Regions from separate parts of the Paenibacillus sp. ACRSA genome, predicted to be linked through region 1. Evidence: a T-box and tRNA genes for the amino acid it is inferred to sense, from the RefSeq annotation. Region 1 holds a T-box; the other holds one or more tRNA genes.
What was found. The T-box of region 1 lies ahead of metG (methionine--tRNA ligase). A T-box ahead of a tRNA ligase gene usually reads a tRNA of that ligase, here a tRNA-Met.
Positions count from the first base shown of each region.

Region 2: it has a tRNA-Met gene. The T-box ahead of metG (methionine--tRNA ligase) is inferred to sense a tRNA for this amino acid. The anticodon was not compared.

Region 1 covers NZ_JAKRNP010000004.1:202,881-217,954, forward strand. Annotated here, with positions in the region: gene MH215_RS14360 (carboxylesterase/lipase family protein) at 104-1,561, shown strand; gene MH215_RS14365 (VanZ family protein) at 1,764-2,915, opposite strand; gene MH215_RS14370 (zinc ribbon domain-containing protein YjdM) at 3,190-3,531, shown strand; gene MH215_RS14375 (RNA polymerase sigma factor) at 3,725-4,282, shown strand; gene MH215_RS14380 (DUF4179 domain-containing protein) at 4,236-5,897, shown strand; gene MH215_RS14385 (class I SAM-dependent methyltransferase) at 6,341-7,153, shown strand; gene MH215_RS14390 (LLM class flavin-dependent oxidoreductase) at 7,348-8,409, shown strand; T-box leader at 8,486-8,750, shown strand; gene metG (methionine--tRNA ligase) at 8,796-10,433, shown strand; gene MH215_RS14400 (TetR/AcrR family transcriptional regulator) at 10,562-11,221, opposite strand; gene MH215_RS14405 (SDR family NAD(P)-dependent oxidoreductase) at 11,424-12,236, shown strand; gene MH215_RS14410 (hypothetical protein) at 12,371-12,829, opposite strand; gene MH215_RS14415 (DUF4385 domain-containing protein) at 13,011-13,475, opposite strand; gene MH215_RS14420 (hypothetical protein) at 13,669-14,163, shown strand; gene MH215_RS14425 (carcinine hydrolase/isopenicillin-N N-acyltransferase family protein) at 14,160-15,074, shown strand, end outside.
Region 2 covers NZ_JAKRNP010000001.1:550,089-565,162, forward strand. Annotated here, with positions in the region: gene MH215_RS02555 (sacsin N-terminal ATP-binding-like domain-containing protein) at 1-1,536, opposite strand, end outside; tRNA gene MH215_RS02560 (tRNA-Leu) at 3,300-3,385, opposite strand; gene MH215_RS02565 (general stress protein) at 3,661-4,116, opposite strand; gene MH215_RS02570 (hypothetical protein) at 4,340-4,561, shown strand; gene MH215_RS02575 (NucA/NucB deoxyribonuclease domain-containing protein) at 4,678-5,169, opposite strand; gene MH215_RS02580 (sensor histidine kinase) at 5,296-6,459, opposite strand; gene MH215_RS29305 (DUF6199 family natural product biosynthesis protein) at 6,734-6,922, shown strand; gene MH215_RS02585 (DUF1904 family protein) at 7,129-7,458, opposite strand; gene MH215_RS02590 (YjcZ family sporulation protein) at 7,624-7,749, opposite strand; gene MH215_RS02595 (hypothetical protein) at 7,851-8,519, opposite strand; gene MH215_RS29000 (hypothetical protein) at 8,627-8,749, shown strand; gene MH215_RS02600 (tetratricopeptide repeat protein) at 8,764-10,317, opposite strand; gene MH215_RS02605 (hypothetical protein) at 10,597-11,022, opposite strand; gene MH215_RS02610 (hypothetical protein) at 11,255-11,500, opposite strand; gene MH215_RS02615 (hypothetical protein) at 11,680-11,883, shown strand; gene MH215_RS02620 (hypothetical protein) at 11,969-12,613, opposite strand; tRNA gene MH215_RS02625 (tRNA-Ile) at 12,756-12,829, opposite strand; tRNA gene MH215_RS02630 (tRNA-Met) at 12,886-12,959, opposite strand; gene MH215_RS02635 (hypothetical protein) at 13,029-13,193, opposite strand; gene MH215_RS02640 (ABC transporter substrate-binding protein) at 13,356-14,801, opposite strand; gene MH215_RS02645 (ABC transporter ATP-binding protein) at 14,822-15,074, opposite strand, start outside.

The sequences.
Region 1 (15,074 bases):
AGATACACATGCGAATCACTAAAAGTACGTGTTCAGAAGCTTACTTTTTGAAAAACCTTTTAAATGTTAGTTTAACTATCCATGGAGAGGAAGTAGAAGCGGCATGAGAGAACTTCAAGTTGAAACGAAGTATGGTACAGTTCAAGGCGAGCTTTTGCATGGTACACGTGTGTGGAAAGGTATCCCGTATGCCAAACCGCCAGTAGAGGAGTTGCGTTTTCAAGCGCCAGTACCACCGGAATCATGGGATGGAATAAGACAGGCTACACAATTTGGGCCTGAGAATATACAGCCTCGTCACGAATCAGATTGGACAGGTGGGCAACGGCCAGTGGAATCAGAAGACAGTCTATATCTGAACATCTGGGCACCGGAAAAAGAAAGCACTAATCCTCTACCTGTTATGGTATGGATTCATGGGGGCTCATTCGTATCGGGCTCAGGCAGTCAGCCGATGTACGATGGGACACAATTGGCGCATAGAGGCGATGTTATCGTTATCACCATCAACTACCGACTCGGGCCACTCGGTTTCCTGCATATGGCTCCACTCGGTGAATCCTATGTGACGAATGCGGGTCTGCTTGATCAAGCGGCTGCGCTACAATGGGTGAAGGATAACATCTCGGCGTTTGGCGGGGATGCGAACAATGTCACGGTATTCGGAGAGTCAGCAGGCAGCATGAGTATTGCAGCTCTAATGGCTATGCCTGCCGCTAAAGGATTGTTTAACCGTGCCATCATGCAGAGTGGAGCTTCACAGTTCATCACTGCAGAACAAGCATCTGCGATGCGTGAGGGGATGTTGAAGATTCTTGGCGTTGAGCCAGACAATCTGCAAAAACTGAGAACCATTCCGGCAGAGGAGATTATCGCAGCAGGTGAGATTCTTAAACAGCAGATCGGAGCTGGGATGGCTCTGTTATTCCAGCCTGTACTGGATGGCAATACCCTACCTCAGACTCCACTTGAAGCGGTGAACGCAGGTTCCGCGCAGGACATTCCTGTATTGATTGGAACAACACGGCATGAAGGTGCTCTGTTTATCCAGCCACATGTACCTTTCTCACCCGAGATTGATATGGTACAAGGTGTGGACTTTATGGCACCAGATCTGGAGAACCGTGTGGCCATTGCAGATCGTTATCCCAAAACGGCAGATGGCCAAGCTCAAGTCATGACGGATCTTTTCTTCTGGCGCTCATCACTACAATATGCGGCGGCACAGCAGAAGCACGCACCCGTATGGATGTATCGTTTCGATTGGGTGATGCCAGAGCATCCATTGTTAAAAAGAGCCATCCACAGTATTGAAATGTTCTTTGTGTTCAATACATTACCTGTGTTGAAATTCATGAATGCTGAGCCGGACGAGGCAGCGGCAGAGCTTGCACTTAAGGTACAGGATGCATGGATATCCTTTGCCAAGCATGGTAAGCCGGAGACTGCGGGTGTAGCTTGGCCTGCATATGAACAGGATCGTGCAACGTTAATTTTTAACCATGAAATTGAAGTCGTGCATGATCCTGAAGCGTCTAAGCGGGAGTTACTAGGTCTATAACGTATAATGTGTATAACGTGATATAACGAAGTTCGTTACTCTATTTTCCCAAGAGTATGAACACCGCGGTGCACATTTGGATTCTCATATTTAAAGGTCAGCTGGGTTGGAACAAGAATAAGGCGACTTCCATTTTACTGTAGATGGGAGTCGCCTTTTCTTATGCAGATTGATGGACGTTAGTATCTATAGAAGCCTACATCTATTTTCTAGAGGCGCGCGTGTGGGATACCTCGTCAAAGTAGAAGGAACGTTTGCCTCCAGAGAACAGCACCATCAACACATGAATGATAAGGATGACGTAAACGACCATGTACAGCATAATCATACCCACCGACAGCCAGATCAGATAAGGCTGTAGGAGCCCATCATGTGTATTTTGGAAGGCATAGTCGTTAACCAATCGAATGATCGTAAAGGACAGCCATGGCACATAAAGAGCAATGAATCTTTTGAATATAGAGCTGTACGTAGGTTCACCTGTCTGTTGATTAACATAGCGGAATTTCAGGATGGCCGAACCTGGAGTTACTCCGTTTCGAAGCCATGGAACACAGAACAGTACAATAAATATACCTACGGAAGTGTTCAACACGTCGTTGATCACATTCGAATCGGTGAAGATTGACATCACATTAGAGATAAACACGACGATAATCCCATCTATCATCAATGCGAGCAATTGTGCCACAGGATATACGCGGTTCTGCTCCACGATCTGTTCGCTTTTCGCTTGGATGCTTGCTCGTGAGGGGAACAGTGCGAGTAGAATGGGTGCTGCAAAATATCCAAGCACGGCTCCTGACGTGTTGGCTAATAGATCATCCACATCAAATAGTCGGTAGGGACAACTGTAATAACCGTAAAGTCCAGTGAGCTGCGTTAGCTCGAAGAATAAGGAAAGTCCGAAGCCGCTAAACAAAGCAACTTTCCAGTGAGATCTCTTTTGCAAGAAATATCGGATATACACACCCAGCGGCATGAGCAATAGAATGTTAAACAAAACCTGCAGGAAAGCTCTGCCCTGAATCATGCCAAGATAGGTGGAGGGCTGTGACCAGATGATGGGTGTCTCTCGCATGATATCCTTCACAAACGTGAACGGAACGAGGTTGTAATAGATCGTGTCAGCCGCTTGCTGCACACATGTGTTCCGTGTTGATGGCAATGGAAGAATGACGAGACAGTAGGCAGCCAAAATGTAGAAGATAAAAGAGAAGCTAACGAAAAAGCGAGACCAGCTAAAGAAGCCGTCTTTGCGATAACCGTAGATCAGCCATGGAACGAGCAGGAACATGGACATGACAACAAATATAGCCAATGCCGCCTGTACAGGAAATACATAAGAAGACATGAGTGAGAACTCCTTTATATCGAATTATAGTAAGATTGTGATATGTGCTCCCTCAGGGGGAAGATTTATCATTTATCGTTCAGCGTGTTGTATTGGATAGTTATATGTTAAAGCGATACCCTTAATGTAAGGGATGATTGAACCTTAAATTTGGTTTAAATCCGGTGAATTCACGTTAGACTTAGGTCGTATCTAGGTGGAAGAATGTGACGTAATCCCTTATACTTGCGAGGAAGCCAATATAAGAGGTTGTAAGAAGGAGAGTTTAATACATATGTCTAATTTGCCTAACTGCCCGAAATGTAATTCCGAGTACACCTACGAGGACGGAAACCTGCTCGTTTGTCCAGAATGTGCTCATGAATGGTCTTTGGACGCTGAGAATGAGAACGCAGAAGATAGCAAAGTTGTGCGGGACGCGAACGGAAATGTGCTTAATGATGGGGATACGGTAACGGTCATCAAAGATCTGAAAGTGAAAGGCAGTTCGCTCGTCGTGAAGCAGGGTACGAAGGTGAAGAATATTCGTCTAATCGACGGAGATCATGATATTGATTGCAAAATTGATAGCCTGGGTGCGATGAAGCTCAAGTCCGAATTTGTGAAAAAAATCTAGCTATATCTTAGTCTAAGTCGTAGTCCAGCCACCTATAAACTGAATTAAGTATTAAAGAACGTTCAATTTCGCATGATTGCGGACTGGATGTTCTTTTTTGTTATTAGACACTTCGATAAATAAATGAACCTTTCTAAGCACGGCTTTGTCTATAGATTTGAAGCAGGCAGAAGTACAGAAAGGAGGGTGGATTTTGAGCGATAAAGAATTGTTCGAGATGTACAACAAGGATGTGTACCGCACCTGTTATTACATGCTCCATCATGCGCAGGATGCGGAGGACGTGTGCCACGATGTATTCATCACCGTATTTCGGCAGGACTGGAGAAAGGTTGAATATATGAAGACGTGGTTGATGAGAATCACGGTAAACCATTGTCTTAACTTTTTGAAGAAGAAGCGCTCTGCTAAAGAGCGGGAGAAAAAGCAATTTATGCTCACAGCGCAGACCACGGCTCATTCCGCTGATCAGGCGATGGAACAACTAGAGGAATCGGAAGCGTGGAAACAATGGATTCATGAATTACCTGAGAAGATACGTTCAGCTATATTGCTGCGGTATGTGAATGAACTGAGTTTGTCAGAAGCTGCAGAGATTCTAGAGGTGCCGATCGGAACGGTGAAGTCCAGAGTGTATAAAGGGCTGCGATTATTACGAAAGAAATGGGAAAAGGCCAGAAAGCTTCATCAGAAAGGGGAAGTGTATGGTGAAAAGTACAGAAAATCAATTGTCTCATCATCTGAAAAATGATAAAGATATGCCTTATCCTGACTTTGATGCAATGTGGAATCAGATTAGCCAGGATCAAGAACGTTGTCCCGCTTTACATGTGTCAGGAACCAGAGAATACGCAGGACGACGTATACAATTCAAGAAGACGGTACTGATTGGAACGGCCGCAGTTGTGTTGTTGGCAACACCGGTATATGCAGCAGTTCATTATAACTGGGATGATCTTCTGGATGGCAGAAGTGGGATTCAGCATGCTTTACAGATGGAGCTTGGACAGCAGCTTAACCAGTCGATGACGTTAGACGGAGTAACGTTGACGCTGGATACTGCTTTTACAGATGATAACCGTACGGTCATCTTGTATACACTTGATCCGGGGAAGTATACGGGCGACAACATCGAGTTCTCCTCTATCGGTCTTCAGGGCGAGGATGGCAAGCTGATTGAGGGCAGGTATCACCATGTATATGATACGGATGAAAGCAAGTTTAAGGGATACTTTGAGACCGAGTGGACACCGAAAGGCAAGCTTGCAGATGTTCACTTTACCGTGGGCGGCATTCAGATGTTAGTTCCTGCAGAGGCTCCACTTACGATTGATCCGTTGCAAAAGGATGTGCAGACCTTCAACATCGATAAGGATGGTCTGGGTACGTTAGAAGTAAGTGCGTTCAACGACAAGCAAAATCAGGTGATGTTGTCTACGTCTCTGACTTTTGAGCAACCTGAGGTTCGTGAATATGCGTTTCCACAGGTGATTATCTATGATCACGATGGAAATGTAATCAAGGAAAGCACCGGTGGTGTCTTTGGTACACCGGGCGATCATGGCGAATACACAGCAGAGCAGAACTACAACCTAGAGACGCTGAAGCAATCGGCTGCATCCTATGTGCTGGCCTATAATAGACAGGAAAGTCAGGTGAGTCAACCGTTTAACATCGGCATTCAGTTGGATAAGACGGAGATGCTCAGTGGAACGAGTACAAGAACTCTGGACTTACCTATGGAAGGTCTGCCAGAAGGGGCGCAGATCAAAGAGGCCATTATTACCCCTACACAGATCAGAGTGATTATTAGTCACCAGGAGAAATATATGCCATTGTCCTATGTGAATTACACACTGGATGTGGAGGGAGCAACGTTGTACGGTGGGTTGATGAACAGTGGCCTGGAGTATGAAACGGAGCTTCGTTTTGAGATAACGCCGGGTATGGAAGTGAATCAGGACACCCCGATCACCTTGATTGCTAGTCACAAAATCAACCGATTCCACGGTGAATTTGAGCCGGTTACGCTGACACAGATCAGTGAAAAGCCACAACAATTGGATACCGTGCTCGGGGGTTACGTTGTTCATTGGACATATTATCGCAAAGATGGGGATTTGTATGTGGAGCGATATAGCGACGATCCTCGCTTTGGCGGGGTGAATCAGACATATATGATCGAGAACGGTAAACGAAACTATGGCAAAATGTCTAAGGCTCAATTCTCCGGTGATGGCGATAACAAAGGTATTGATCAATACAAGCAATACACATCCGATACGGCAACTGTGTACCCTTGGGCGTACAGCACTGAGGAGCCTGAAAGTGAAGTATCGGTTCAATTGCAAGAGAGAACGAAATAAGATTGACAGGAAATATATGGGTGAACTATACTGGTTAGAATTTATTGATCTAAACGATAAACGCGATGATCAGGAGTATTAAGGATTACGGTTGGTTCAGAGAACTGTCGCTATGGTGTGAGGCAGTCCAGCCCGTCCCCCAACTCGCCTGTGAGTGGCAGGATTGAATGGTGTATATGCGGTTTATGCCTAGGCCCGAGCTGAAGTACATGCCGAATATACAGAGCTTCAGTACAAAGCCAAGCCAACTGTAGATCCTGACGGTTCATCTCCGTGATCAGATCCTAAGATTCTATGACTTATTCATATGTATATGATGAATTCTGTCATGGATGAAGAAGAGTGGTACCGCGAAGTTCTAACCTGTCGCCTCTTAGCTGAGGCGGCAGGTTTTTTACTTTTTTTTCAATCTACATACTCAGAAAAGGACAGGTGGATAAAGGATGAAGAGAGAGCGCATTATTGATTACTATTCGGGTTTCGATGAGTGGGGAAGGCTGGAACGAGAACCGCTTGAATTCATCATTAATATGCACTACATCAAGGAGCATCTTCCGGCTGATGGCTGTATTCTGGATAATGGCGCTGGGCCAGGGAAGTATGCTATGGAGCTGGCTAAATTGGGGTATCACGTTACCTTGTCTGATCTGACACCTGTCTCGGTCGATATTGCACAGCAGAAGGCGCTGGAGCTTGACTTGATAGAGCAATTTGATGGATTCCATGTGCTTGATGCAACTTCGCTCTCAGGTATCGCGGATGAAACGTATGACGCATCCCTGATGCTGGGGCCGTTATATCATCTACAGACCGAAGAAGAACGCGTGGCTGCTGTACAAGAATTGCATCGGGTGACCAAACGGGGAGGTATGGTCTACATCGCTATGCAGAGCCGAATGCGTATGAGTATCAATTCGTTGCGGTCACCGCAGCAATGGAAGCCGAACGATAGTATGGGAGCCATCCGTTCTTTTGTAGAAAAGGGGACTTTCGATCATCAGGATGAGGGACGATTTACGGGAGCATATTACTTCAACATTCAGGACGTCACCCCGTTTATGGAACAGCATGGCTTCGCGACAGAAGCGTTAATTGGTTCATCCAGCCTAGGCGCTATGCTCACAGATGAGCAGCAACAATATTGGCGAGATCGCGGCGAATATGACGAACTGATCCGTTATATGATTGAAGCGGCGAAAGACCCGTCGATACTGGGTGTCTCGTCGCATCTGTTGTACATCGGAAGGAAAAAGTAGTACCCAATTAACGTTGGAGATACGTATAAGCAACCTATAAATATAGAAAAAATAAGAAAAGTGCCCTCTGAAGACAGAGGGTACTTGTTTTTTTTCTCAAAATAGTTCAATATTAAGACATATTACAAAAGGTGATCTACTTACAATAGGTTAGATAGATGACGGATCGCTTCATACCAGGGAGGAACAGGACAATGGAAATCGGAATTAGTACATTTGTGGAGACGAACCCGGATGTAAAAACAGGAGAATTGATCAGTCATGCACAGCGGATTCGCGACGTAGTTGAGGAAATTGTGTTGGCAGATGAAGTGGGGTTGGATGTGTATGGCGTAGGTGAACATCATCGTGCCGATTATGCCGCTTCATCACCTGCCGTTATTTTGGCAGCAGCAGCTTCACAGACGAAGAACATTCGGCTGACTAGTGCAGTAACGGTATTATCCTCGGATGATCCAGTACGTGTATTTCAGGATTTTGCAACACTGGATGGTATTTCGAACGGACGTGCAGAGATTATGGCAGGGCGGGGCTCATTTATTGAATCCTTCCCATTGTTCGGCTATGATCTGAACGATTACGACGAGTTGTTTGACGAGAAACTGGATCTATTGCTGAAATTGCGTGATTCGGAAAAAGTAACCTGGGAAGGCAAACACCGCCCTTCCTTCAACAACCTGGGCATCTATCCACGCCCGGTACAGGAGAAACTACCGGTATGGATCGGCAGTGGTGGTAACCAAGAGTCGGTTGTGCGTGCAGGGTTGCTCGGCTTGCCGCTGGTGCTTGCTATTATCGGTGGTCGTCCTGTGCAATTTGCACCATTGGTAGAACTGTACAAAAAGGCAGCTGCTCATGCAGGACATGATGCATCCAAACTGACCGTTGCTTCTCACTCTCATGGCTTTATCGCAGATACGATGGATGAAGCGGTAGAGAAATTCTTCCCACCAGCACAAGCGGTGATGAACATGCTGGGACGCGAACGTGGCTGGGGACACTACAGCCGAGCAACATTTGATGCGGCACGCAGTCTAGAAGGCGCATTGTACGTAGGTGACGTGGATACCGTAGCTCAGAAAATCATCTACCTGCGCAAAGAAGTGGGCATCACTCGCTTCATGTTGCACACCCCACTCGGCACAATGCCGCATAATGAGGTTATGCGTGCAATTGAGCTGTTAGGTAAAGAGGTTGCTCCAATTGTACGCAAGGAAATTGCACGTTGGGAAGCAGAGAACGGCGAGAATAATTAATAGAATAAATTTAGTTGTGGGATACTTGACTTGGGAGATGTAATTCCCATATAATATCCGATAACTTCAATAACTAGAAAAAGCTGTGAAGAGAAAGAGTACCATGGTGATATCTTTCAACAGAGAGCCCCGGTTGCTGAAAAGGGGTAAAGAATAACCTTGGGAATATGGTCTCTGAGCTGCGCACCGAAACCTCATGTGGTGGTAGGCTGCGCCGGAACCCGCCACCGTTATATGGCTAGGGTATACGCGCAGAGTCTGCGTTGTACCTGAAGAGGTCAATGTCGTGAGGCATTTATAAATTTGGGTGGTAACACGTGAGCACAACTCTCGTCCCTTTGGGGATGAGGGTTTTTTTGTGTCCAAAAAAAAGGAGGTTGTTTGAAATGAAGCATGTTTTTATTGGTGGTGCTTGGCCCTATTCCAATGGTTCATTGCATTTAGGACGTCTTGCAAGTCTGCTTCCAGGTGATGTCCTTGCCCGGTATTATCGTGCGAAGGGGTCAGAAGTGCTGTATGTATCGGGAAGTGATTGTCATGGTACACCCATTGCCGTCAGGGCAGGTCAGGAAGGAGTTACACCAAGTGATATTGCTGACAGATATCATCAGGAATTTGTTGGCTGTTTCCGCAAGCTTGGATTTTCGTATGATCTGTACTCAAGAACGGATCAGGAGACGCATCACCATATCGTGCAGGAGATTTTTTCGAAATTATTACAGCAGGAATACTTGTATACTCAAACGGTTCAACAAACGTATTGTGAGATAGATCAGCGCTTTTTACCTGATCGTTATGTTGAGGGAGATTGCCCCGTTTGTGGTCATCGTGCACGAGGAGATCAATGTGATTTTTGTTCCTCCTTACTTGATCCCGTTGATTTGACCAATCGGACCTGTAAACTATGCGGACACCCTCCTGTAGAGCGTCCAACAGAGCATTACTATTTTGCACTTTCGAAGTTTCAAGATTTCTTAAGTGAGTATGTGGATCTTGCTGAGGGTTGGCGGGAGAATGCTACACAGCTAACTCGACGTTATTTGGAAGAAGGGCTACACGATCGGGCAGCTACACGTGATCTTAATTGGGGCGTGAACGTACCAGTAGAGGGATTTGAAGAGAAAAAGATATATGTATGGATCGAAGCAGTATGTGGATATTTGTCCGCAAGTAAACAATGGGCAGCAGAGACCGGAGGACAGTGGGAGCCATTTTGGCTAGGGGAGGATCGAGAAATTCTTTCTTATTATGTACATGGTAAGGATAATATCCCTTTTCATACGTTGATATGGCCAGCAATATTGCAGGGAACTGGCGAGTCTCTACATTTACCAGATCGAATTATATCTTGTGAGTATATGACGCTGGAAGGCAAGAAGTTCTCGACAAGTAACAACTGGGCGGTATGGGTTCCTGATATTCTTGAACGCTATCAACCGGATTCCATTCGTTACTTTCTTATAGCCAATGGCCCGGAGAAAAGGGATGGGAACTTCTCGTGGCGTGAGTTTATTCATAGTCATAATGGGGAGTTATTAGGTGCATTCGGTAATTTCGTTAATAGGACATTAGCTTTTGTTGAGAAGTTTTACGATGGTCTCGTTCCTGAAGGGACAATAGATTTGGATTGGGAGCGTGTAACCGCACAGCTTTATTTGAAAAGTGGTCAACTCATAGAAGAAGGCCATCTGAAGGAAGCGGTTGAGCATATTTTCACCTATATTCGTCTGGCCAACAAATATGTTGATGATACCAAACCGTGGATCCAAATAAAGGAGGATAAGGCTTCTTGCAGCAATACATTGTTTACTTGTATTCAAATCATAGCTAATTTATCAAATGTGTTAGAGCCGTTTGTACCTTTTGCGTGTGAGAAAATTAGACGTTTCCTTACGTTGGAGCAACCTAGTTGGCAGCCTATTAAGGCTCCAGCTAATCAGAAGATCCGCGAACTGGAGTTATTATTTGAAAGAATTGATCCCACTCGAATTGAAGAGGAGGAGCAACGACTCGCTAATCAATAAGTGTATGGTTGGGCGCTGTTCACGAGAATACTTTGAGAGGTTTCTCAAGAACAGCGCTCTTATGAAGAAAGGAAGAGCTAACACTCTTACTAAGCCACATTTATATCTAGGGCACCGATCTTCGCAAGTTATCCTTGCACAGAAGGGTTGATCAGTGTGTTCATAATCATCGTTACAGTATGGTCATAGAGCCTCTTGGCTGCTTCTTCACTCTCGATGTGCCCACCTAAATATAGATGAATTACACCATGCAGAGGAGCCCAGATTAGGCGAACGGCAAGTAGAGGATCCTTCTCCTGAATGAGACCTTGCTTAATCGCAACTTCAACGAGTCCGGAGATCTGTTTCAAGGCTGTTGCTGTTCCTTGCAAGCTCTCCGCATCTGGCTTGAATTCGGCAAACGAACCACCAAACATCAGTTGATAAAAGCTGGATTGCTGTATGCCGAAGTCCCAGTAAGCCTGAGTTAGATCTCGGAAATAAATATCAAATGCTGCTTGCGGTAGCACGTTCTCGAACGTCTGAGATAGAAGAGAGCACCCTTCCATATACAAATGCTTCGCTAACCCTTCCTTCTTACCGAAGAGGTTGTAAATAATTTTAGTCGAGCATTCCATCCGTTCTGCCACACGACGCACAGTGACTGCCTCTGGCCCATGCTCTTGAAGAAGGGCGGCAGCGGCATGAACAATATTTTGCCGTAAGTTCTCAGAATGCTGAAGTCGGGCTTCTTGGAATGTGGTTACATTATGTGTTGATTCCTTCGAATTGGATAACTGATCCTTCATTTCTTTCATCCTCATAACCTTATTGTTGTTGAATTGAAACCATATTTCTTATGGTCATTCTACTGTTTAACGCAAGATAACGTCAATTGGATTGGGGATGAGTTGACAAGGTCAATCACTCAAAGATACAATGGTTTCATTAGGAAACACTGTTTCCAATGGAAAACGTAGTTTATACTATTTGCGAAGGATGGTTGAATTCATGGAAAAGGAACAACTGCAATGGGCTCTTATTACGGGTGCCTCATCAGGGATTGGAGAGGTTTTTGCGATTGAAATGGCATCAAAAGGGATGAATGTTGTCCTTGTAGCTAGATCTGTATCTAAGTTAGATAACCTCGCAGCACGAATTAAACGTACATATCAGGTCAAGGCAGAAGTTATTGTAGCCGATCTATCACAAGCAGAAGCACCAAAGCAAATATATGAGGAGTGTCAGCGTCGTGGTCTTCAGATCAACATGTTAATTAATAACGCTGGCTTTGCTACACATGGACTCTTTGAGGAGTTAGATAATATGAGGCAACAAGAGGAAATCATGTTAAACGTGTTGGCGGTATCCAACTTGACCCATCTCTTCTTGCCAGCTATGTTGCAGAATCGGAGAGGGACAGTTATTAATGTTGCTTCCACGGCTGCATTCCAGCCCGATCCCTATATGGCCGTGTATGGAGCAACAAAAGCTTTTGTTCTATCTTTTACCGAGGCATTATACGAAGAAAATCGGAAGCGTGGCGTTCAGTTTTTGGCATTGTGTCCTGGCTCGACGGATACGTCCTTCTTTGACATCGTGGGTGCAGAAGAAGCCTCCGTTGGGAAACGGGATACACCCCAGCATGTGGTGCAGGTTGCAATGAAGGCACTAAAATCGGGCAAACCCTATGCAGTACCAGGGATTAGAAATTACTGGGTTGCTCAGTTCGTTCGGCTCATACCGCGCAGACAGATACTACAGATCGCAGGTAACATGCTTCGTCCTCGTAACAAAAGCAGTAAAGTCCAGGCTCAGGCGTAGTTGATCACATCGAGACGAAACATGTAAATACGGTAAACAGGCGCTGGCCGCGAAAGTACTTCTCACGAACAGCGCCTTTTTCATACAAGCTTGTTAACTACCAATTCATGCACAAGTACAAGCCAACAAACCCATTAATTCGTATGCAATGCTGCAAATAGGATGCTAAGCGCAGATGCGCTTAATGCGGTCAACTGCGGTTTGAGACCCAGTCCTTTGAAATCGAATACGGTGGGTAGCAGCCAGTACAGCATAAGAAGTGTCCAGCAAACACTCGCGATACCTGCGATGAGCAGTTGTTTGCCTGAAATATCCCGTACCGCTGACCCCAACAGACCTGGGAACATCGTGTCACCCATTAATCTCACATTCCAGTACGCAATGAGGAAGAAAATAAGTACCACCAGCATAGTACCCATAATCATCATTGTATCTTTACTCAGCCATAGCTTGATCGCTGTCTGATTTGCACGTTTCATGCCACCGAAGCCGATCAGAAAAAATATAAATCCCACAACTAGCCCAGTGCCAGACGCGGCAGCGCATAGAATTTGAAGGATGATTCCGGCGATACCGACAATCCATACGATCATTCCATCACCTGTTTCCAAGAATGAGGCAAGCTTGAGAAACTGTACAATTGTTTACTACGTCAGTTCGCTACTTGTTAGTATCATTCTATATTGTTATGACTCATTGTACGCCCCATCTTCGTTAGACTCAATATGAATCCACGGTATGTTAGTACATCACAGACCACATAGGTACAGGTAACTACTCGTCAGCTTGTTCGTAGTTTTCTCGGTGCTCCTTCTTCATTTGCACATAATCGGAATCAGACTTGGCAATCTCCCATTGTGCTTTGAAAATAGCTGCGGCCTCTGCTTTTACCTCGTCGTTCTGATACGGCAGAATGGAGCCATCCTCCTTCGAATACTTGCGTCCACCTTTATGGTTGGTGTATCTTCTGGCTCGGGTGTACCCCATCTGGAGGAATTTGCGCGCCATGTCCATTCCCACAAAATCTCCTTGTTCTTTATATTCCAAAAACAGATCATAGATCTTCTGCGAGGATTCGGTTGCAATCTCTGGTGTTTTGAATCGCCAATGCGGAAGGATTTCGCTTTTGTATGGTTCAACCATGAGCACCCCTTGCTCTCCGCGTCCTACAGTATACAGTTCAGGCTGCTTGCGCAGGTCAAGCTCTTTGTAATTCAGGTCGTAATCGAACTTTTTCATCTGCTTGTCATCCTCCTTCATAGTTTTGATTAGGGCTTGCTCTCACATTGGGGAAGACTACTCTGTTTAGTTATTCATTGATAACGTTATACCCGCGAAGATAATATATGAAAAAAGAATAATTGACATATAATATGTCGTTTGTATAATGAGAATAAGTGAGTGACATAAAATACGTCAATAGGGGAGTAATATGAGTCGAGTGAATATGGCATCAATGACGGTTCTGCAATACTTGGCGATTGTCCATCAGTTATCTTACACCGAGTTGTGTAAAACAATCGGAATGACGCCTCAACAATTCAATGATTGGGTCAAGAAACGACGTCCAGTCCCACAAGATCGACTACAGCAAGTAGCACAATTTTTTCAAATAGACTCTTCAGTACTCGTATATGAGACCAACTATTTACGTGATCTCACTCCAGAGAACAAAGTACAGGTGCAGATGATTTATATCAAGCAGCAGCTTGAGCAGGAGGGTGATGCAACTGAACAAGAGGTACTTAGACAAAAGCTCATTCAGCTACAGGAGGAGAAACGAAAACAGACCTTAATCACTCAGTTTGCAGTAGCTGTTAACCAAGCGGATGAACAGCTACTTCAGGAGTACGAGCAATTGGTAAATAGATTAAGCACCTCAGCTAATAGAGATGCACGTTTAGTACGAGAGGAGGACAAGGAATGAGCACGGCTTTCACACTGCAACTACAGGGAACAACTTGGGTATGCAAAAACCAGGATGTTATCTACGATGGTGTCTATCTGTTTACAAATCAACGAGGACTAAGCAAAACAGCCTTGATGCCACCGCCCTCGATTCCTGCAACTTGGATCTCTGTCTATGGCAGTCTTACTATCTCTCAGGTAGGCAAAGAGAATCCGAATGGAGGAATAAATGAAGCGGGTCTTGTTGTTGAACAAACAACACTTTGGTCAAGTGAATATCCAACAGTTGATGAGCGTTCTGCAATAAGTGAGTTGCAGTGGATGCAGTATCTTCTGGATACTAGCAGTACGGTCGAGGAGGCGTTGAAATGTGTTGAAAATATTCGCATAGCCCGAGCCACGTCTCGACTGCATTATTTAATCGTGGATCGTAGCGGAGATTACGCCATCGTTGAATTTATTAGTGGTCAGATGTTTGTGCACCGCAGACCGTTACCGTTTGCTGCGATTACTAATACAGCTTACTGTGAGGCAATTCATGATTTGAAGGCAGGACAGAGTGAGTGGGCATCTAAGACGGACTATGAGCTTAATTCGATGGAGCGTCTCCAAACGGTCACCGATGCTCTTGCTAGTACGAGTCCTAGGCTGAATTCTGGAAACATAATGAATCTTTTTGATCTGCTAGGTTCCTCTAGTCGTCCAGACACTGTTTATTCTTTGGTATATGATCTCGAACATTCCGAGATTCGTATAACAACTAAAAATCACGCGAATTGTATTGGGAAGATACGGCTGAAGGATTTTAACTTCGATAAGTCTTCGCCTGCTCAAGTATTAGATGTGCAAACGGGATGGGGAGCACATAGAGCATTGGTTTTCCAAGATTATTCGGCTGAGCTGAATATGGCAGCAGTGCGTTCCTTTTTC
Region 2 (15,074 bases), on a different contig from region 1:
TATTTTTCTATCCTTCCAAATGGAAATATCTAACTTTTGTAACAACTCAATAAATTGATTCAACCATTCAAAGGTATCAACTTTTAAATTGTTGAGTAGTCCTTCACCTTTCGAGATAAACTCTATGACCTTTTGAATAGAAAGATGTGATTCCTTATAAATCTTATAAAGAGTTTCACAGAGTTCATACTTTGGTAAATCAATATTGCTGCAATTCAACATCAAATCATAGTAATCTTTCTGACAGTCTTTTATGACATTTTTCTTAGAGTCAGTATTCACTTCTTGTTTTATTTCATCATTGAAATTACTGATAAAAATAAATGGGAACTTAATTTCCTTCAGCGATTTCTTTCCGCCATTGGCAGTTTCGATAATAGATTTCTCGCAATATATTTTTTTCGATTCGATATAATATCTTTGACTAAGATTATCAGTGTTATTTTGTTCTTCCATATAACAGATATTATGTATATCGCTAAAAGAATTGTTAATCAAAATATCAATAATCTTATCGTATAAAAGAATAGCTGCATCCAAAATAGTGTTGTTTTTATTATGTATCTGTAATGAATCACGTTGATCTGTGACTTGAAAGGATTCATCGTTTATTACAAACGGTAACCCGAAGTATTCACTTCCTATCAAAGGGTATCGACAGTAAATGCGCGAACTATTTTCAGGATATCTCATTACTGTTTTATTTTTCAAAATAACTGCTATCTCAAAATTCATTTCTAAATGCTTAATCAAAAGAATTTGTTCTGGGTTATCATTTATCCGAACTTTTCTATAGCTAAAAAAATCGTTTTTTGAATAATCATCCTCACGATTACGGATATATTTAACGCCATTTATATCAATAGAATTTATTTTTCGGCTAAAAGATAATAATAGTGGAATATTTTTTTCTAAATCCATGATTCCTTGTACAACAGGAGATTTATTTTCGTCAGGATGTTCTGATAAAGATTCCAAAGTATATCTGAAAGTTGTAATATTAGCAAGATTACTGCTTGAAGCCGGAGTTTCATCTATCTTATCCAACTCTTCTAGTGCTTCTGAAATATGAGCTTTGAGTATTGGTATGGCTTCTTTATATATAAGACTATTTTTCCAATTGCTTCTATCTAAATTAAAATCTAAAGGTATGCGTTCTTGATTTTTATTAATGAAAGTCCCTGTAATATTTATTTTCTTTGACAATAAGTGCGTGGTAATAAAGCCAGTACCAAACTGACCGCCTTTTTCAATATCTTCGGTTTTAGATGATTTTTGTAGAATTAAGCCTCTAAGCGACTTATTATCAAAAGGATCACCAGTATGAGAAAATGAGACTATCTTCTTTTCGATATCATGTTTGACATAGATATCGACCGGAATACTGGAAGTGTCACAAGCATTTTGAATCAGCTCCCAAATCCATCTGCGAACAGTATTATTATCCGAGCCATTAAATACATCATATAGCTCTTTGTTTATTTTGTTTGCAGAAATATCAATAAGATCTCTTCTATCCATATTATCATAAGTCATATAATAATGTCCCTCATCTTTATGCTTATTTAGTAGTCATCTTTTAATGAATCAGAGTAGGCTTCTTAGCTATTCTTATCCATATCACTTCGGGTAAACGGGGTAAAAATATAATTTTTCATAAAAATCCCAAGTGTTATTTTATTGGAATACAGTCCACCCCCTCTTTATTTGTCATTTCGATTCTTCAATCTTTCTCAGAGCCTAGTGCAGGACTTAGTAATTGAGAAAACATCGAAATCATCAGCATCCCTTCTTTGTACTATTGAGTTAATTTTTCTTTAAAGAATGGATGCCAGCCAACCCTCATTTCTTACGCTAAAGGTTTATGGAACCACTTCCCTTTAATGTAATATCATCTTCTGTTTCAACGCTCATTTCATCAAAATCATCCTCTGATTCGTTCCAAAGCACCAGTAGTCCATAAAGTGGCTGAAAGCGATATCCTTACATAGAAGGTCTAGCAGAATGAATATTGGTTGACATATCTCACCGACCTAGCTCTTTTATGACTAACAAAGATTGTTCAAAAAGTCCGTTTTTGATTATGAAGCATCGAATCTTGAAGAATCAGAGACTTTCGGTTCTCAAGTAGCAGATTGCTACGCTCCAATTCTCGGGCTTAATTATGTCGAAGGCGCTCTACTATAGACAGAACACCCTCAACGGTGCAACTCTTGCTATTTGAAGCGTATGTTACAATGGCATGAATCCTTTAACCTCAGACACAATTCATTTAGCAGTGACTTAAAACTACAACTTTCAACATAATTCTCCACGACTCCTTCCATCTCCTTCCAAACAAATGTTCTATTCAAACGTAATATTAGTAAAGATGAATACATATTAATCCCTGATACCTATCCAAAATAGGTCCTGAAAGTTTCTAATTGAAAAGGCGGCTACCCATTAATTGAGTAGTCGACCTTATACATCACTGTACGGACCGTTAAATGCAGCATTTCAACCATTTGAGTACATTGACGCAAGCACTTGTACTGTGCAGGGAAGCCATGCAACCTACCTATGCGAGCTTTATGTTTGTTACAGGGCGATTCAGCACTACTCTTCCGTTTATTCGCCTATAGCCCAGCTGGTGATTCTCCATTGGTAGGCCTGCCATTCCGGTATCCCCAACTTTCGTAGGTATTGCACCTTCATTCGAAGCTTTTTCCATTGTTTCCACATGTACATCCTCATTTGTCTTCGTAGCTTGCTGGGTTGGTGAGAAGGAGTCTGGCAGTCGGGCGGAGGTGGAACCTTAGGAAGGATAGTTTGAATAAACTCAGTAATACTGGTACATTATCATCATAGAACTGAAGGATGATGCTGGAGATCGGAGGCAGAGAAGTTTCTTCTTGAGACACTTAGACAACAATAGTTTCGTATTGCCACAGCGAATTACCTTCACAGACTTAATGCTGGATTGGCTTCAAAAAGTCATTTAAAGCAGGTTGCGGAAACTACTTGCGAAAGGTACGAGAGGTCGTAACAAATTGTATACCCTTATTTTAAGAGTAGAAACGATATGCTCTTGCAAGAAGTGCAACCGATGCATCTGCAAAAATATCATGGAACCAAACATCAGGACGACCAAGCAACAAAAAAATAAATTGTCTACAAAAACATTACGGATGCATTTGAGCGTATCAGAAAACCAGAAAAGAGACAAAAGAGAAGCTCCGTTAGCAAACTCGCTCATTAAACGAAAAAGGGTTTCAGCTCATTTGAGCTGAAACCCTTAATTTTCTTGATAATTCGTATGCCGAGGACCGGGATCGAACCGGTACGGTAGTCACCTACCGCAGGATTTTAAGTCCTGTGCGTCTGCCAATTCCGCCACCCCGGCATGATTATGTATTTCTCAATCAAATGTGGCGACAAGAAATATCTTATCATGTATTTTATTATTATGCAACACTTTTTTTAAAAAAAATATTTTAGAAATGAAACAGGCACCACCAGCGTAAGCCGGCAGTGCCTAGAAAGGTCGAGTTGCGGTCTCGAACTTTCTTATAAACCATCTATATTAAGGGAGGTGTAAGGTAAGAATACCTCCCCAACATTAAAGAAACCTAAAATCAGGATTAAATTAAGCTAAAAAAGAAAATAAGCTCACATGTATTAGTCACGCTTCATGATAATAGGCGTGATCCGAGCAATCTCGTCTTCACTGGTTTCCACAATCACAAGCAAATGTTGTTGCATAAGCCATTGCTCATAATAGTTTGCGTCATCCTCAGAGATACCGGCTTCCGTCAGGGTAAGTACAAAATCATCGGTCTCTTCACCGATTTCATTACCAGCAAGCCGGCGAACAGCCTTCCCAGCAGACATCGTGTGATCTTTACGTTTACCTAGCGCAGCCAGCACCCCCTTAAAGGCTCCTAATGCTCCATCCGTACCTGCACCCTTAAGTGGTTTAGGTAAACCTGCCTTCTCACTAATCAACTCCAAATTAAGCTGTTCTTTAGCGACTACGCCCAGTGAATCGGAATCAACTCCTGCCTGTCGAAGCTGATTCAACATTAAAATGGCTTCGTTCTCAGTACGCACCATTCCAATCAATAACTTTGTCATACGGAATCCTCCTTAACATACACTTTAGCTTCAGTACCCTTTATAACCCTCTAACTGAAAGAAACAAACGCTAATCATGCGATAAGGCGAATCACCTAACCCACAAAATCACTTCTCTTCTGGAAATTCATACCTAGTTCTGATAGACTAGATAAAGAAGACAAATTAACCATTGAAATTATTGACATATCGATTCTAATCTCATAACCAGGAGAAATGACATATGAACAAAGAGGTAGAAATTGCCATCCGTCGTAATCAACAAATTGTGGTTCGTAATACAAGTGGTGAATCTGTAACCGGATTTCCAGAACGCTCTGCCGATTCCTCCATCCTCCTTCTACGTACAGTACAAGGGAATCTCTGGATTCCGTTTGAGGAAGTTGAGCAGGTCACACGCCTGTTAAGCATTCGTTCGCATCATCTAAGCAGTATGGCACTGTGAACAGCCGTTTGTAGCCATCAGTGAATCAAGTGAATCATTGGACGATGAAGAACGCCAGACTTTGAGGAGTCTGGCGTTCTTCATTACTCTATCACTAGGAACTGTCTTAGATCTCGCTATTCAACAACAAACTTCACTCGTGTTCCATTTGGATATGTACTAAGTTGATTGCCAACCCATGAACCTGCTCCGCGATTGTCCTTTGGCGTAATGTATTGGATATCCGCATTAGCACCACCCTCTGCACACATAGCCATCGGCCACTCGTCTCGATCCTTCCCCTTCTTCACTGGCACTCCCTTCAGCGAAAGATCCCGATTCGCCTCAGCACCATCACGATCGATTGTACACACATCAGAATGACCTGCCTTAACGGCCGATCGAATATGATTAGCTGTCTCTGGGTAGCGTTCAGAAGGGAAGATCAGCGTATGATCTACACCTTGGCTACTACTCCCATTAAATATAGAAGTCCAATCCCCCAGCTTATATTCTCCATTAAACCATGCTAAACAGGCGACTAAAGCAAGGGTGACCAAGGTGACCCATTGCTTCTTCAACCTGGCTGTTCCTTTATTTCTTCTCTTCCTTGTGCGTTTACGCGTCATGCTGTCTCTCCCCCATTCACCATTACATTATATCAGAACATTCGTTCGCGGAACAACGTGAATGCACAGAAAAAAAACAGCCCGGATCTCTCCCGAACTGCCCTCTTCCGATCATATAATAATCCTTTAACCTACATGACCCATACTTGGCATCACCGGTTGCCGCTTTAATGGTACAGTGACCTGGAATTGTGTACCCTGACCTTCTTGACTTTCCACCGTGATTTCACCTTGCATCAATTCCAGCAACTCTTTGCAGATCGTTAATCCAAGACCACTGCCCCCAAACCTCCGTGCATGAGACACATCTGTCTGAGTGAAGGCTTCAAATAATTGATTCATCTGATCTTGTGGAATCCCAATCCCTGTATCTTGAATGCTAAAGACCAGCGTCGTTACATCCTCCAATGTCTCTTCTACATCCAATTTAATATGCACTTCACCTTGCTCCGTAAACTTAATCGCATTGTTTATTAAGTTATCCAGCACCTGTCGTAAGCGCAATGGATCTCCAACGAGCACTTCTGGCACTTCAAGATCAACATGGCAGACTAAGCAAATCTGCTTCTGTATAGCAGCGAGTTCATGCGTCTTAATGATCTGCTGAATTAGTTTAGAAGGCTGAAACTCAATCTGCTCTACCTTCATTTTCCCACGACCTAACTTTGCCATATCCAAGCTCTTGTTTACAATGTTCAGCATGGCCTCTCCCGATTGACGAGCAAGCTCCAGGTATTCCTTTTGCTCGATACTGGTTTCTTCCATTCCCACCAGCTCAATCATTCCCATAATTCCATTGAGCGGCGTTCGCAACTCATGATTCAGTTTGCCGATAAATTCTAGTTGTCCTCGGCTATTCAATTCAGCCATGTTCGCTGCCATGCGAAGCTGTTCTTCGGCATATTTCCGCTCTGAGATATCATATTGTATCCCAACAAAAAAGAGGCATTCTCCCTCGTCATTAAAGATCGGATCTATATTCAACTCGTTCCAAAACTTGTGTCCACTTTTGGTGTAATTCAGAATATCTATCTTAATTGACTTCTGCTCTCTGAGTGCTTCACGAATCTTAGTTACTGTCTCTGGGAGGGTATCACGCCCTTGAAGAAACCTACAATTTTGCCCAATAGACTCTTCTAACGAATATCCTGTCAATGTTGTAAAGTGCTCGTTTACATAGATCAGGGGCAGTTCTGGTGAGGTTGCGTCGACCACAGTTACGGAAGATTTAAGCTTAGAAATTAAAAACTCCCACTGAATGGGCATGGAATACTGATTTTGAATGGTCATGCTTCCCTCCTGCTTCTATCTGCCTTCAACAATGATCAATAATAAATGGTTGCATGTCATCAATTTGGTATGTGATCATACTAATTCAATATCATTAATTGTAACATAGTTGTTCAAACGGTGCCGGAAAGGTTAATGTTTTCATAAACTTAGGAGGAATACACATGAAGTTTCTGTTCATTCTCATCATCGTTATTCTGATCTTATTCATTTTCAATAGACGTCGTCGATAAGTGGATTGAGGCCATTCCTGAACGAGGAAGGAAGATCGAGCATGAGAACCCTCTTTTTTATTTTCATGATACTGTGCATTATCAATCTTTGTTTCCCAAAGTTCGGATGGTTCCTACGTTACGGTTGGATTGTGAAGGGGGAATCCGAGCCTAGCAAGCCGTATATGGTCTTTGTTCGTATGACTAGTTTAGTGATGTTATTAATTGCATTTTCACTCGTGGCGGCATGATACCACAGTTACAATCGATCATGTATATGTCGGAGAAACAGGCATTTATGCATGCAAGAATGAATTTTATTCTAACTGTCTTACCTTATAATCAGATCTCACTATAAATAAAAAAGACGAGCAGCATTTGCTCGTCTGTGTCTGATCCAAGCACAATTGGATCAGATTTTTTATTTGATCAACTTATATACTGGGTCACATCTCATTCAATTCAGAGGGTAATCCGTTAATGGTTTCCCCTGCTTGTAATATAGAGTAGGCTCCAAAACACTAAAAAATATGTGTACATCCGGCAAACCTGCTTCGACCAAAATGACGTATATGGAAGAGGCCATTCGATTATGGATTTCCTGATCACGCTGAAACATAACAATTTCTATAGAAGCTGGAGAAGGAGTGAGTGCTTGTACATCATAACGCTCAGCCTTAATTCTTTCTTGCGGAATATTAGAAGTGAGCGACATCTGCTCTGTGATTTTAGGTACAACTTCTTCTAACTGATGACCTGTAAAGCCTCTGAAGCGAATAAACGGCATTGCAATCCCTTCAATCTTTAAATTTAGTTACTTATGTGATTTTAAGTACATTGTTTTCTATTGTCAAATGACAGACTTTCTATAGTTTACTGTAAATCATAAGGAAAAGCTCCACTGAGATCTCAGCAGAGCTTGGTGTAACCGTCCATTTAGCTTAGTTATAAACTAACACCAGAAAGACTTCGTGATGATGACGAGCAGGATGAAAAGCACCAGAATTGCAGCAGTAGAAGTACACATTCCCTGTCCGATTCCTCCGACATTTCCACAACCGTATCCAACATGACTCATGTGATTGGCCTCCTTTGATTTAAAAGGTATGAGATAACATATGCCAATGCTGAGTAAATGACCGGGCTTCTCCCTATATGCAACGCCCAATCCTCATGGGATCACTCTAACCCCTCCACTTTTATCAAAAAACGTCCTTGCTTCGGTGTAGTGACCTCGTCAGTTCCTTTACGCTCCACTAGAACGACTCGGGTTCGAGTATCATTATGCGATGCAAATACAACCTCACCATCGGAGGATATACAGTAAGCAATTGGAATAGAGGTGTCACTGTCGCGATACGATCCATCCGCATGACTGGTACCCATCACCATACATTGATTGCGAATAGCGATCGCGCGAGCCACCTCCAGCCATTCATTGTACTGCTCCTCACTGAACATCCCTACCCCGATTGAATGTAAGAGTAGATCAACCCGCTCCTCATCATGCTGAAACCCCTGTAAAACAATCTCATCACATAATAGAGTACTGATCGCCACATCCTGTTGCTTGACAACTACGGCAGGTGTGTACTTCGCTTTCTCCATCACAACCTGCCCGTGCTGGTCGATGATAATGGTTCGATCCTTGGGACGCTCATCTAATCTGCAGTGTCCCGATACAATCATCGTTCCGTATGTAGCCGCAAGCCTGCAAGCCTCTTCTACATTCTGGTTCAAGTACCCTTCGGGATACAACAAAATATCCGCATTCGCGTATTCCCTAAGCTCTTTTTCTAATTGTATTAATCCGGGCTCAAGGTTGGGTTGCCCAATAATAATCCTCATTCTCCATCTTCCTCCTATAGCAGACAATAATGTATACTTGTTCCATCAACTTATATCTACAAAAGTCAATTCACTCCATAACACACTTATATTTTAGGAGGGTTAATATGCGAAAAATTGGAAAGTGGGACAAACTAATTATTGGTGTTCTTTTAGGACTAAGTGCCCTGTTCCTCGTTGGTTTAATTTTCTTCTATTGGGTTCTAACTAGTGTATCCTTTGCACCTTAGACAGAACGTAATCATCAGCCTTCCAGACTTTCAAGCAACGAACCAGCCTCTTCATGGTCTGGCTCCAATGCCAGCACTTTACGTGTATACGCTAGAGCTTCTTCTTCCATCTCAAGCTCATAACAGCAAACAGCCAGATCATACAATACATCCGTGTTGAACTTGTCCTTGTCTGACAGCATTGATCGTTCTAGAAAATACTTTGCATCCTCGTACATGTACATCGCATGGAACAACTGACCTGTTATAAATGACAATTCCCCTTGCTTATCCATCACATAGTATGAAGACCACATGGAATGCATTCCGTGCTGCATATCCATCATTTCTTCATCGGTTGCATCTGGTAGCAGATCAGAAATACGCTCCGCACATAGAATTAGAAACTCTGCATCATAACCACCTAGACGCCAAAAAGGCAGAATTTGTTTGAGCTCCATTCTAGTTACCTGCTGATCGAACCATTCTTTCAAACTAAAGAAGTCATCTGGCCCAAAACGTTCAACCTCTCGCAGGTAAGCCAGACGGGTATTCACATAACTTTTAGGCTCTGCGACCATCAGGATACAGCCGACATTGATATCCTTATAATGATGCGTTGTAAAACAAGCTAGGCCTCCTTGCTGCTCCAACGTATACCGAATCGCATGATAGTTCGCCGTCAACGAGAAACTGCCGTGAAGAACAAATTCAGGCGGCTCAGCGAATTTCCAGTACTCTAGCCGGTGATCACCTTTATCTGCTGTAATAAGCATATACCCTGCACTAGATAAAGTCCCCAGTCGTTCAAGACAGGACAGTCCAGCTTCTGGAAACAGAATGTGTGAATCCTCCAACTCGTCCTCATACAATGAAACAACATCGCGATAAGGGGACGATTCCGCACTATACTGAGGTGCAAGGCGGTAAGCATAACTGATTTCCATCGCCTTTAATTTCTCTGAAGGTGCAAGATTGACGTGTTCTTCGGCACTAGAGAGAATGAGATCACATTCATAAATCTGTCCTTCACCTACATATAGCAATTCCTGTGGGATACTATCAAAAAAATAATTTGCGATAATGAGCAAAGGCTGCTGCAGATCTCCCGGCTGAATTGTTTCACCTGCAACCACTAGATCCAGCGCAGTATCCTTCATTGCATCAAACAGAGCAAAATCCAACACTCCCTGCTGAATATAAGGCTCCATGGACGGATGATTTCTCCACCCCACTACATTCTCCATCACTAAATCTGTCATCACGTAACGAAAAGCAGGCAACTCCGTTGCTGCATAATCCCGCAATTCAATCAATTTCGTAAGTATCTGAAACGCTAGACGACCTACTCCAGCGCCTAGTTCCAGAATCGTAACTGGCTCCGATGTCTTACCCTTCGCTGCCAAGTCTTGCAAAAAGCCAAATATCATTTCGGCGTACGCCGCTGCGATCATCGGGTTACTAGTGATATATTGCGGAACTTGATTTTCCGTCCACGCATCAAGCCCACGCTCTTCATAGTAAGCACGTTGCCATTCCCACACAGGTGCTTCACTGAAACGGAACCGTTGTCCTTCATTATGCATCATTAATTATAAACCGCCTTTTATCCATAATTCTTAACGTTCCAAGACTTCACACAGTCTAAGCCAATCAAGCAAATCCCAGTCATGTAAACGTTACACACTGTTATGCATTATATCATAACCAGAATTGCCCCATGTTAAGGTCTCTCTTAAATAAACCAAATCGATCCTCATATGCAGAAACTTCAGCTATACCAAATAAAAAACCTGCCTATATCAAGGCAGGATCAATCATTAACACAGAGTATTCGTACCCGCAAACGTATGGCGTATAGCTGTACATTAGTCTGAATACAATACCCCATCAAAGTTTTCAGGGCCTACACGAACCGATCCTAACAAGTTCGAACTTACAAATGCAGTATAAGTCAACTGGGGTGTGATCGGTGGGTTGTAGTCATCCGCGGAGAAGGTGATAATTTGAGGAGCCAATACACTTAAACTAAACGTAGAAGTAGCCGAATATATAACCGGATCAGTTGGCTGAGTTCCTCTGACAATTGTAATCGTGATCCCTACAAGTGCCAATGGCAGCTGTACCGATACTGTACCCTTGAATTGCACCCGCGGATTAGCACCAATGCCTGCAGTGGTTACCAGTCCAATCTGACCAAATAACTGGGGCGTATTCAGAACCAAAATTGGAATAGCAATCGAGTTCGCCAAACTTGCATTCTGCGAAGTTCTCGCATCAATAAATTGACTCATTAAATCTACCTCCTAATACTGGGATACGATAATATATGCGAGATTTATAATATGGCATGGACACTGTTACTAGTTTGCATAAATAAAAAGATCATCGGGCTTATCACCCAATGACCCTCCGTATCGTCCCTAATCCTTTTGAAGTAACCACACCGAAGCAGATTAAGAAATTCATCCCTACCCCAGCAGCAAACTTGCACTTTTACAGGCGCTCCTGTCGTGATGTTCTTTGTTACTTGGGTGTATAAACCTTTTCTTGTCCTTCGTTTCTGTCACCTGTATGACCGTTATTCCTATCCATTTTATCCTGCAGAACTTGGATATCTTTACGAAGATTAGAGATTTCTTTTTGTACACTACCCGAGCTCTTCCTAACTCTTGAAATGATTAAATAGACTATAAATACAATGACTGCGACAAACAATACTAAAAGTAATAATCCTGGCAAACCTACTGCACTTGCACCACCGCTGTTCATGTATCCAACCCCACTTCATGCTAAATTATAACAATTATATCATATATCTCAATAATTATAGTTATTAGTCTCCATCATCTAGGCTCTTTCAAAAGGTAATGACTTTATAATTGGAACTATTTCAAATAATTCCCGTATATAAAATATACATCACTACCGAGGGGGTGACCGTAATATTAATGATTATATTGGGCGTGATCGTCATTGCACTCTCCCTATACGACTATAAAAACCCTAACTCCAAAATATCACAGTTTTTCAGTCGTATTTCACGTACAGAAAGCAACGTACATAACTCCCAAACAAGTGGAATCATAGGCATAAGCTCAGGTGTTATCTTCATCATGATCGGTGTGATCGCCATTTTATTGCCTTTACTATAAAAGGAATCCATTCACTTGTTCCAAGGTGGACACTGGTCAGATATGCCAGTGTTCTTTTGGTGTGTAGGCCTATAAATGAACAAGGTTAGTTAAAAAAATGATTAATCCCCGATTGACCCGCATCTACAGAAAGTTCCTCTAACAATTGAATCCACATTTTATCGTTAATCATATCGTTCCAATCAACATCACTGACACCCCTTGCTGTCGCTTCAGGTACGTATTTTTTTACTATACCTGACCACTGGTTGTTCAGTTCTCGTATTTCTGCTATCTTCTGACTTTGCACCGCATCTAGTGAAATGGTTGTTTCGATTAGGCTGCAGTCCCCGAGGAGATCATTGCCAATAACAGATCGTGCCAGAAAAAAGGTTATATCCTGAGCAACATTTCCTAGCACAGGATTGATATCCGCATTGTTCACTTTATTTAGATGTAACGCTGCGTTCAGTAAATGATTATATTTTGTACTCACAGTTGTGAAATTGGCACATAGGTTGGTTGCATGTTCTGGTAAGAGGTTCTCCCCTTCACTTAAATGATATTGCTGGAGTATCTCATCATTGGCCACAATCGCTGTAACCAATGCCGATAAAGATTCACTTAGCTGTGTAGATATAAATTGTTCATATCTTTGATTCTCCTGAACAGTTTTATACAAAAGAAGCATACAGATTAGTAAGAACATCGAAGTAACCGCTATCAATATAGTACAGCGCTTATTGCTCATTCCCCAACTTCACCTCTCACATCAATTAATATAAACAACTTCAGCATATTTGGGAGGGAACTTATCCCACCTTACACCCACCCTAATTAAATCACAACTGAAAAGAAAAAAACCTTGCCATATAAGCAAGGTTTCAAAAGTATGGGCCCTACAGGACTCGAACCTGTGACCAATCGGTTATGAGCCGACCGCTCTAACCAACTGAGCTAAGGGCCCTCGACATAATGTATAACGTTCAGATGATGGCTGTAAATCATCTAGTAAAAATTAAATTGCGGGGGCAGGATTTGAACCTGCGGCCTTCGGGTTATGAGCCCGACGAGCTACCGGGCTGCTCCACCCCGCGTCAGTTAAAATGTAAAACAGCGACTTAATTAATATACATCATATCTACCCAATAAGTCAAGGGGTAATGTTAGGGAATAAATCGTACACCATATCGACCTTTACGGGAACGGTATACCTCCACTTCAGCAGGTTCATTGTGACCATAGATCCATCCATCCTGCTCTAAACGTTTGGCAAGGCAGCCTGCCTGAAACTTGGTTGCATATAACTTACTGAAATATATCCAATGCATGCTGCTCGTCCTTTCTTCGTTGTGATGTATCCTGCACCTCTTCTTGTAGGTTGCCCCAATTCAAGTAAAAATAGCCGCCGAAGAAATTATTCTTCAGCGGCTATTTAAGGAAGGCATGCTCATGAAGTTAGCTTACACATTCTTCAGAACAAGCGACGAGCGTTAGAATGTTGCTTTTGGATCTTTCTTCAGCTTCTCAAGCATTTCATTACCTTTGGCTGCCCACTCACCAAGCGCTTCTTTTGGTGTTTTCTTGTTATCGAGAACCTGATTGAAGTACTCCATTCCTTTGTCACTTACCTGCCAGAGATTAGGCATCTTTTGATACAGTTTATCCAGGTTGTTATTCGTTGGTGGAACAGGCTTCAACGTGTAGAACGCTTGGATATTATAGTCTAAACCTTCTTTCGGTTTAATAAAGCTTTTCCGGGATACCATCTCGTAGCTGCTGCGTGCTTTGATTTTTGCCCAGTCCTCACTGTTCATATACTTGATTAATTCCCAGGCATCATCCGGATTTTGAGCCGAACTATTGATGGACATCAAACTGCTCAAATAGATGTTGCCTCCAATTTCAGGAGCTTCAGGGTGAACCGGTGGTGTAACCACATCCCATTCTACCTTTGTGAATCCTTCCATTTTATCCGCATTTTTGTTGGCATCAATGAGTTGGTTAATATAGCTGTAGTCCCCAATAACCATCGCTGCTTTGCTGCTGAGGAACAGATCGCCCTGAAGCGGATTATATCTTCCGTTTGGATCCTGATCCTGAGGTTCATCGCCTTTAGGAATGATTTTGTCGATAGCCAGCTTGCTAATTGTACTCCATACTTTTTCCCATTGTGGTGAATCAACCGTCATTTTCTCTGCTTTATCATCAAATATTTTCAGTTGTAGAGAATTGTAATACTGCTGCATGGAATAGTATGGTGAGCCACCTTGATACGTACTGAAGGAGAAGCCAAACACATGGTCTTTGTCCTCACCTTTGGTCATACGAGTCGCTAGGTTCAGAATATCATCCCAAGTCATGTTATCTGTCGGTGGCTCTACGCCTGCCTTCTGGAACATTCCCTTGTTATAAAACAGCGCAGAAGAGGAGAACGTTGGCGTCAATGCGTAGATACTTTGGTCTCCCAGGTCCTTAATGCCTTCTAGTACACTTGGTACAATATCCGTGGTATCGAATTTGTCTTCTTGCATCAACGGATCCAACTGCTTCAGCATGTTTTCCTGAATCAAGGACTTAACGGTAGCTGTATCCGCAACAATAACATCAACAGGATTATCACCAGTCATAATTTTCTTCAGGCTCTCAACCGTATCAGGGATCTCTTGATTCTCCCCCTGCGTTCCAAAACCATAACTGCTCTGTTCGACAGCAGGAACGACTTCAACCGTGATATTCGGATGTGTCAATTCAAACGCATCTGTAAACTGTTGACGGAAGTAACTGTCATCTTGACCGCCCCATAGTGTTGCTACGCGTAAAACACGCTGTTCCGTGTCCTTAGCCTCACTTGCCGTACAGCCTGCTAACAATGGCAAAGCTAAACTCGCAGTCGCCAAGACAGCGAGCACCCGTTTTCCCCACAACCTGTTCTTCATCTCCCAATTCCCCCTATTCATTATCTTGGCGGTGTAATCACAATACGTTCACCGTCAAATTCCAATGTAGCCCGATTGTCGATGGATAAGGCCTCCAGATACTCCTTAGGTACCTGCAGACGTCCTGCTCGGTCAATAATGACAAATGCTTCATGTATATCCTGAGCACCCATCTGCGATAAGCCTTGATCATCATCCAAGTTCGGGTTACGTTTCACAAACTCCGTACTCGTCAGTCCATCACGGATCGCAACGATGCGATCCACCTTACCT